Regions from separate parts of the Clostridium celatum genome, predicted to be linked through region 2. Evidence: predicted binding sites of a transcription regulator. Region 2 holds the regulator's gene; the other holds the start of a gene.
What was found. Region 2 encodes HrcA, which represses chaperone genes, less so after heat shock. Its sites were predicted from a motif close to TGTTAGCACTCNNNNNNNNNGAGTGCTAACA; they were not measured.
Positions count from the first base shown of each region.

Region 1: a site for HrcA is predicted at 1,507-1,537, ahead of htpG (molecular chaperone HtpG). Genes of this name have one in related genera too.

Region 1 is NZ_JAJKGM010000006.1:56,464-60,923, forward strand. Features, by position in the region: gene LPC13_RS04335 (zinc ribbon domain-containing protein) at 1-56, opposite strand, end outside; gene LPC13_RS04340 (S8 family peptidase) at 346-1,335, shown strand; gene htpG (molecular chaperone HtpG) at 1,563-3,443, shown strand; gene LPC13_RS04350 (NAD(P)H-dependent flavin oxidoreductase) at 3,502-4,460, opposite strand, start outside.
Region 2 is NZ_JAJKGM010000002.1:47,656-52,115, forward strand. Features, by position in the region: gene lepA (translation elongation factor 4) at 1-667, shown strand, start outside; gene hemW (radical SAM family heme chaperone HemW) at 765-1,895, shown strand; gene hrcA (heat-inducible transcriptional repressor HrcA) at 2,113-3,141, shown strand; gene grpE (nucleotide exchange factor GrpE) at 3,167-3,772, shown strand; gene dnaK (molecular chaperone DnaK) at 3,824-4,460, shown strand, end outside.

The DNA of each region.
Region 1 (4,460 bases), on a different contig from region 2:
AAAGTTAGCAATAGGGATAACAAATCTACTCCATATCTACCTTGTAAAAATTTCATATAAACACTCCTTATATTAAAATATAAATTTACCATAATTATAATATATTTTATAACCATGTACAATTTATATTATGAGAATAAATAATGAATAAAAAGTTAATAAAAAGAAATAATAAAAGCATAGTCATCTAGTTACAAAGTAACTAGAATTTGATTATGGGGCGTTGCAGCACAAAATGCAACGTCTTTTGTATTTTATAAACCTTTCGTAACCATAATAATGTTTACTTCGTATTTTATTATTAGAAGATAAAAATAATCTAATGATAAAATGAGGGGAAATATTATGATAAACAGAGATATAAATTTAACTTCATATACAGTACTTCAGCAACAAAGTGTAGCTAGTGGTATTCCAGATGGAGTTAATATTATAGATGCACCAAAGTTTTGGGATAGAGGTAGAAAGGGAGAAAATATTACTATTGCTGTTATTGATACTGGATGTGATATTACCCATATTAATTTAAAGGATAGAATAGTAGGTGTAAGAAATTTTACTGATGATGATAAAGGAAATACGAGTATTGTAACAGATTATGTTGGACATGGAACTCATGTTGCAGGAATTATTGCCGCAAGTGAGATAGGAAATGGAGTAGTAGGAGTTGCACCTAAAGCAAATCTTTTAATAATTAAGGCTTTAAGTAAAAATGGAGGTAACTACAACTGGATTGTAGATGGGATAAATTATTCAGTGAAACAAAATGTTAATATAATCTCAATGTCTTTAGGTGGAAAATATGACGATATTGCACTTCATGATGCTATAAAAAATGCAGTAAATAAGGGGATACTTGTAGTATGTGCAGCGGGAAATGATGGAGATGCAAAAGCTAAAACAACAGAATTAAGTTATCCTGCTGCTTATAATGAAGTAATATCTGTTGGGTCTATTAATGCAAATAAAGAAAGTAGTAGATTTTCAGCTTCAAATAATCAAGTTGATTTAGTTGCACCTGGACAAGGATATAATAATAGGGGAATATTATCAACAGCACCAGGAAATAAATTTGCTGAGATGCAAGGAACATCTATGGCAACACCGCATGTTGCAGGAGCATTGGCATTAATAATTAATTGGGCAGAAGATGTATTTAAAAGAAAATTAAGTGAAACAGAAATTTATGCACAATTAATTAAGAAAACTGTATCATTAGGATATGATAAAAATATTGAAGGAAACGGAATGTTATATTTAACTATAGATGATTTGATGGGGAAAATTATAAAAGATGATAAATTAATAAGTGAAATATTAAAAAATAGCTTCTAATAAAATAGAATTATTATTAAAAATATAAAACTGAAGTATTAGTAAATATTAAGATGTATATCAATACTTCGGTTTACATATAAATGAAAAATGTTTCAAAAATGTAAAAAATACAATTAATAATTTTTAAGGTATTGACTAAAAAAAAACAAGGTATATAATAAAAATATGTATTAGCACTCGAGTTTGGTGAGTGCTAACAATCAAGTATGTAAGGAGAGAGTTTTATGGAAACAAAACAATTTAAAGCAGAGTCTAAAAGACTTTTAGACTTAATGATTAATTCAATTTATACGCATAGAGAAATCTTCTTAAGAGAGCTTATATCTAATGCAAGTGATGCAATTGATAAAATTTATTATAAAGCATTATCATCAGATAATATAAGTTTTAATAAGGAAGATTATTTTATAAAGGTATCAATAGATAAAGATAACAGAATAATAAAAATATCTGATACTGGTATTGGTATGACAAAAGAAGAGTTAGATGATAACTTAGGTGTTATTGCTAAAAGTGGTTCTCTTCAATTTAAGAAAGAAAATGAAGCTAAAGAAGGTTATGATATAATAGGTCAATTTGGTGTTGGTTTCTATTCGTCATTTTTAATAGCAGATAAAGTAACTGTTATTACTAAAGCTTTTGGAAGTGATGAAGCTTACAAGTGGGAGTCTAAAGGTGTTGAAGGTTATACTATAGAGCCAGCTACAAAGGAAACTATAGGTACAGATATAATATTACATTTAAAAGAAAATACTGAAGATGAAAATTTTGATGAATATTTAAATGAATATAAAATTAAATCATTAATTAAAAAATATTCAGATTTTATAAGATATCCAATAAAAATGGATATAACTGAAAGAAAACTTAAAGAAGGAACAGAAAATGAATATGAAGATTACGTTGAAGAAAAAGTAATTAATAGTATGGTTCCTATTTGGAGAAAAAATAAAAGTGAATTAAGTAAGGAAGATTATGATAATTTCTATAATGAAAAGCATTTTGGATTTGATAAGCCATTAAAACATATTCATTTAAGTGTAGATGGAACTGTAAGTTACAATGCAATTTTATATATTCCAGAAAATATGCCATATGATTTCTATACAAAAGATTATGAGAAAGGATTAGAACTTTATTCAAATGGTGTAATGATTATGAATAAATGTTCTGATTTACTTCCAGATTACTTTGGATTTGTAAAAGGAATTGTTGATTCAGAAGATTTATCTTTAAATATTTCTAGGGAAATTCTTCAACATGATAGACAATTAAGATTTATTGCTAAAAATATAAAGAATAAAATAAAGAGCGAATTAGAAAAAATGCTTAAAAATGAAAGAGAAAGCTATGAAAAATTCTATTCTGCTTTTGGAAGAACATTAAAATTTGGTGTTTATGATAATTTTGGAGCAGAAAAAGAAGTTCTTCAAGATTTATTAATGTTCTATTCTTCAAAGGAAAAGAAGATGGTAACTTTAGATGAGTATGTTACTAGAATGTCTGAAGAACAAAAATATATTTATTATGCAACAGGTGAATCTATAGCAAGAATAGAAAAAATGCCACAAATCGATCTTTTACTAGATAAAGGATATGAAATCTTATATTGTACTGATGATATTGATGAATTTGCAATTAAGATGTTAATGAAATATAAAGATAAAGAGTTTAAGTCAGTATATAGCGATGATTTAGGAATAGAAAATAATGATGAAAAAGATTCAAATAATGAAAATGAAGAAGAAAGCAAAGCTTTATTTGAAACAATGAGAGAAGTTTTAAATAATAAAGTTAAGGCTGTTAAGGCTTCAAAGAGATTAAAGAAACATCCAGTTTGCTTATCAAATGAAGGTGAAATTTCAATTGAGATGGAAAAAGTTTTAAATTCTATGCCTAATAATCAAGGAGTAAAAGCCGATAAAGTATTAGAAATTAATGTTAATCATGAAGTTTATAATGCTTTGAAAGATGCCTATGAAAATGACAAAGAAAAATTAGGATTATACACAAATTTATTGTATAATCAAGCCTTATTAATAGAAGGTTTATCAATTGAAGATCCAGTTGAATTTACAAATAATATTTGTAAATTAATGAAGTAGATATGATAAAAAAATAGTAGTAGCAAAATAGTAATTTTGCTACTACTATTCTTATTTATTAATTTAATTCTGAAGTAAGTTCTGATAAAAGTTCTTGTACAGAAACAATTTTATTAATTTTATAGGCATTAGAACCACAGAATATTAAACCATTATCAATATCTCCAGAAACTGCATTAATTAAAGCTTTGCTTATACAATATGGTGTAGTCAGAGGATTACATGGAACTAAGCAATTATAACATTTGCTTATTTTTTTATGTTCTGAATTTAATGATTCTAAAAATTTGTTATTAATAGCTCTACCAGGCATTCCTACAGGACTTTTAACTATTTTAATGTCATCTTTTGTAGAATTTACATAAGCATTTTTAAAGTTTATATGAGCATCACATTCATCTGTAGCAACAAACCTAGTTCCAATCTGGACACCACTAGCCCCTAATGAAAGATATTTTTTTATGTCAGATGAATTAAATACGCCACCACCAACTATAACTGGAATTTTGCAGTTGTAAGTTTTTTCGTAATTAGCAATTTCTTCTAAAATAGAAGAAACATTATCATCAAAATTTATAATGTCATCATTAAGCTTATCTGCTTTAAACCCTAAATGACCGCCTGCCTCAGGACCTTCTATAATAAAACCATCTGCAACTTTATCATAATGTTTTTTCCAATAAGAAAAAATAAGTTTTGTAGCTTTTAATGATGATACTATAGGAAATATTTTTATAGAGCTACCTTTTGTATATTCTGGTAATTTTAGAGGTAAACCAGCGCCTGATATAATAATGTCAGCACCAGCTTCGATAGTTGCTTTTACAATATCACTATAATTATTCATAGCAACCATAATATTTACCCCAATAATTCCATTATTACTAATTTCTTTAGCTTTTTTTATATGTTTTTTTAAAGATCTAAGATTAGCTTGAAGAGTATTACTTTCAAAATCTTCTTCTAAATAACCAGGTTGAGCAGCAGAAATAACACCTATTCCTCCGAATTTTGACA
Region 2 (4,460 bases):
TAAGACTAATGGAGAAGTTTTAGATTTAACTAATCCAACAAACTTACCAGAACCAACAGAAATAGATTATATGGAAGAACCAGTTGTTAGAGCATCTATAATTTCTCCAACAGATTATGTTGGTGCAATAATGGATTTATGTCAAGAAAGAAGAGGAACATTCATAGATATGGAATATCTTGAAACAACAAGAGTATCTATAAATTACGATATGCCGTTAAATGAAATTGTTTATGATTTCTTTGATACATTAAAATCAAGAACTAGAGGGTATGCATCATTTGACTACGAATTTAAAGGATATATGAAGACAGAACTTGTTAAGCTTGATATATTATTAAATGGAGATATAGTCGATGCATTATCAATGATAGTTCCAAAGGAAAGAGCTTACCATAAAGGAAGGGGAATAGCTGAAAAGCTTAAAGAAATAATTCCAAGACAAATGTTTGAAGTTCCAATTCAAGCTGCCATAGGTTCTAAAGTTATAGCAAGAGAAACTGTTAAGGCTATGAGAAAAGACGTACTTGCTAAATGTTATGGTGGAGATATTTCAAGAAAGAAGAAACTTCTTGAAAAACAAAAAGAAGGTAAGAAGAGAATGAGACAAGTGGGATCTGTAGAAGTACCACAAGAAGCATTCATGGCTGTACTTAAAGTAGACTAATAAATGTGTTAATGAAAAGACATTGCAATAGCAATGTCTTTTTTCATAATCGAAGATATTATTAAGTAAATTATTATATAGTTTGGAGGAGAAAATAATGAAAGAAATTAGCTTATATATACATATACCATTTTGTAAACAAAGATGTTTTTATTGTGATTTTCCTACCTTTGCAGGGAGAGAAAAGTTTAGAGAGGATTACATAAATGCATTAGTCAAAGAAATTGAAAGTAAATGTTCAAATTATATTATTAAAACTATATTTATTGGTGGAGGAACGCCTTCGCATCTTGAAGTAAAAGAATTAGAAAAGTTACTTAGTTGTGTTGAAAAATTAAATTTATCGGAAAACGTAGAATATTCAATAGAATGCAATCCAGGAACAGTAAATGAAGAAAAATTAATGCTTATGAAAAATTATGGCGTAAATAGATTAAGTTTTGGACTCCAATCTTGTGATGATAAATTGCTTAAGAGAATTGGTCGTATACATACCTTTAATGAATTTTTAGAGAATTATAAATTAGCTAGAAAAATAGGGTTTACTAACATAAATGTAGATTTAATGTATGGTTTGCCAAATTTAACAATAGAAATATGGAAATATACATTGGAAAAAATATGTGAGTTAAAACCAGAGCATATATCAGCATATAGTTTAATTATTGAAGAAGGTACAGCATTTTACTCTTTATACGAAAAAAATAAATTAGAAATACCGTCAGAAGATGATGAAAGAATTATGGATAAAATGACGAAAGATATATTAAAAAAGTATGGATATCACCAATATGAAATTTCTAATTTTGCTTTGCCTGAAAAAGAATGTGAACACAATAAGGTATATTGGAGTTTAGGTGAATATATTGGTGTAGGATTAGCAAGTAGTTCTTATATTGATGGATATAGATTGGTTAATATAGATAATATGAATGAATATATAAAAAGAGTAGAGAATAATGATAATGTAGTTATGGAAAAACATAAAAATTCAAGAGAAGATGAAATAGAAGAATTTATTTTTATGGGATTAAGAATGCTTTCAGGGATAAGTTTATCTAAATTTAATAAAAAATTTGGTGTAGATATAAACAGTATATATGAGCATGTCATTGAGAAAAATATAAGAGAAGGTCTTTTAGTTGTAAAAGATGATTTTATGTATTTAACTTCAAAAGGAATTGAATTATCTAATATTGTTATGTCTGATTTCATATTAGATAAATAGATAATTCAATGGTTGTATAGTTGACTATTTAAAAAGCTAAGAAAAAAGGAGTAATTTAGAGATGGAAAGAGAAAACTTAGAAAAAACTAAATTATACAAAAAAATAATTGAAAATTTAAAGAAATATGAAATTGACAAAAAAAACAAATAAGAATATATTGATATTGTAGTCATTAGCACTCGACTTAAATGAGTGCTAACAAATAGAGGTGATGAGATGGCTATTGATGAAAGGAAAATAAAAATACTTCAAGCCATTATTAATGACTATATAGTAACGGGAGAACCTGTAGGATCTAGAACAATAGCTAAAAAGTATGATTTAGGTGTAGGATCTGCGACTATAAGAAATGAAATGGCAGATTTAGAGGAAATGGGGTACTTAGAACAGCCTCATACATCAGCAGGAAGAATACCATCTAGTAAGGGCTATAGGTTATATGTTGATAAACTAATGGAAACACAAAAGTTAAGTAAGGATGAAGAGCTTAGAATTAAAGAATATTTAATTAACTCAGCTATGCAAGAAGTTGATACAATTTTAAAAGAAGCTTGTGTTTTATTATCGGAATTAACAAATTTAACATGTATAGTTCAAACTCCATCAATGAAAAGAAGTTATATAAAATCACTTCAATTAATTAAAATTGATGAGACAAATTTAATTTCAGTAATTGTAACAGATAGTGGAGTTATAAAAAATCATAGAATCAAGGTTAAAAATGCCCCAAGTAATGATGAGCTAAGTAGAATTAATGAAGTATTAAATAGTAAACTTAAAAATTTAACTATTGAAGCTATTAACTTAGAGGTTATTAATGGACTAAAAAATGAATTAGTAGGATTTGATGATTTATTTAATGCAATGCTTCCAGCTTTATATGAAAGTTTAAACAATAACTCCAAATCAGAGTTAGTGGTTGAAGGAACAACAAATCTTTTTAATTATCCAGAATACAACGATATTGAAAAGGCAAAAGAGGTACTTCAATTAATAAGCAATAAGGATTGTGTTATAGAGTTACTTGAAACTAGTGGTGATATGTCTATTAAAATTGGTGATGAAAATTATATACCTGAAGCAAAAGATTGCTCGGTAATTACAGCAGAGTATTCTTTAGGTGGAAGACCAATTGGCAGTATTGGACTAATAGGTCCACAGAGAATTAATTATTCTAAAGTAGTCTCAATTATGGCACAAGTGATAAAGGAGTTAAATAAAAGTCTTCAGGACCAAGAGTATTGAATGAAAAGAGATGAGGTGTGTAAGGATGGAAGAAAACAAAGAATTAAAAGATGAAGAAATATTAGAAAAAGCTGAAACAGTAGAAGAAACTGAAACAGTAGGAGAAACTGCTGAGTCTACGGAAAATGAAGAAGTAGAAGAAGAAAATTCAGAAAACACTGGATCAGATGATTTATCAATGATTAGAAATTTAAAAGAAGAAAATAAAAAGCTTTCTAATGAATTAGAAACATTAAAAGATAGATTACTTAGATTAACAGCTGAGTATGACAATTATAGAAAAAGAACAGCTAAAGAAAAAGAAGGAATATATACTGATGCATGTACTGATGTATTAAAGGAAATGCTTCCTGTAGCTGATAATTTAGAAAGAGCTTTAGCTGTAGATGGAAATGTAGATGATCTTAAAAAGGGTGTTGAGATGACTATAAAAGGTTTCTTAAACTCTTTAGATAAATTAGGTGTTGAAGAAATTGATACAACTAATGGATTTGATCCAAATTTACATCAAGCAATTTCTGTTGTTGAAGATGAAAATTTAAATAGCAATGATGTTGCTCAAGTATATCAAAAAGGATATAAAAGAGGCGAAAAAGTAATCAGATATTCAATGGTTACAGTAGCAAAATAGTAATTAAGGAAAATCTTTAAATAGATATGTAATTTCGAGGAGGAAAAAATTATGGGAAAAATTATAGGTATTGATTTAGGTACTACAAATTCATGTGTAGCTGTTATGGAAGGTGGAGAACCAGTAGTTATCACTAACTCAGAAGGTGCTAGAACTACTCCTTCAGTTGTTTCTTTCCAAGCAAATGGAGAAAGATTGGTTGGACAAATTGCTAAAAGACAAGCGATTACAAATCCAGAACATACAATAATTTCAATAAAAAGAGAAATGGGAACAGACCATAAAACTCATGTAGATGATAAAGTTTATTCACCACAAGAAATATCAGCAATGATACTTCAAAAAATTAAAGCAGATGCAGAAGCTTACTTAGGAGAAACTGTAAACCAAGCAGTTATTACAGTTCCAGCTTACTTTAATGATGCCGAAAGACAAGCAACAAAAGATGCTGGTAGAATAGCAGGATTAGAAGTATTAAGAATAATAAACGAACCAACTGCAGCTTCATTAGCTTATGGATTAGATAAGACTGACCACAGTGAAAAAATATTCGTTTATGACTTAGGTGGAGGTACATTCGACGTATCTATTCTTGAATTAGGAGATGGAGTATTCGAAGTATTATCAACTAATGGAGATACTCACTTAGGTGGAGATGACTTTGACCAAAAGATTATAGATTATATAG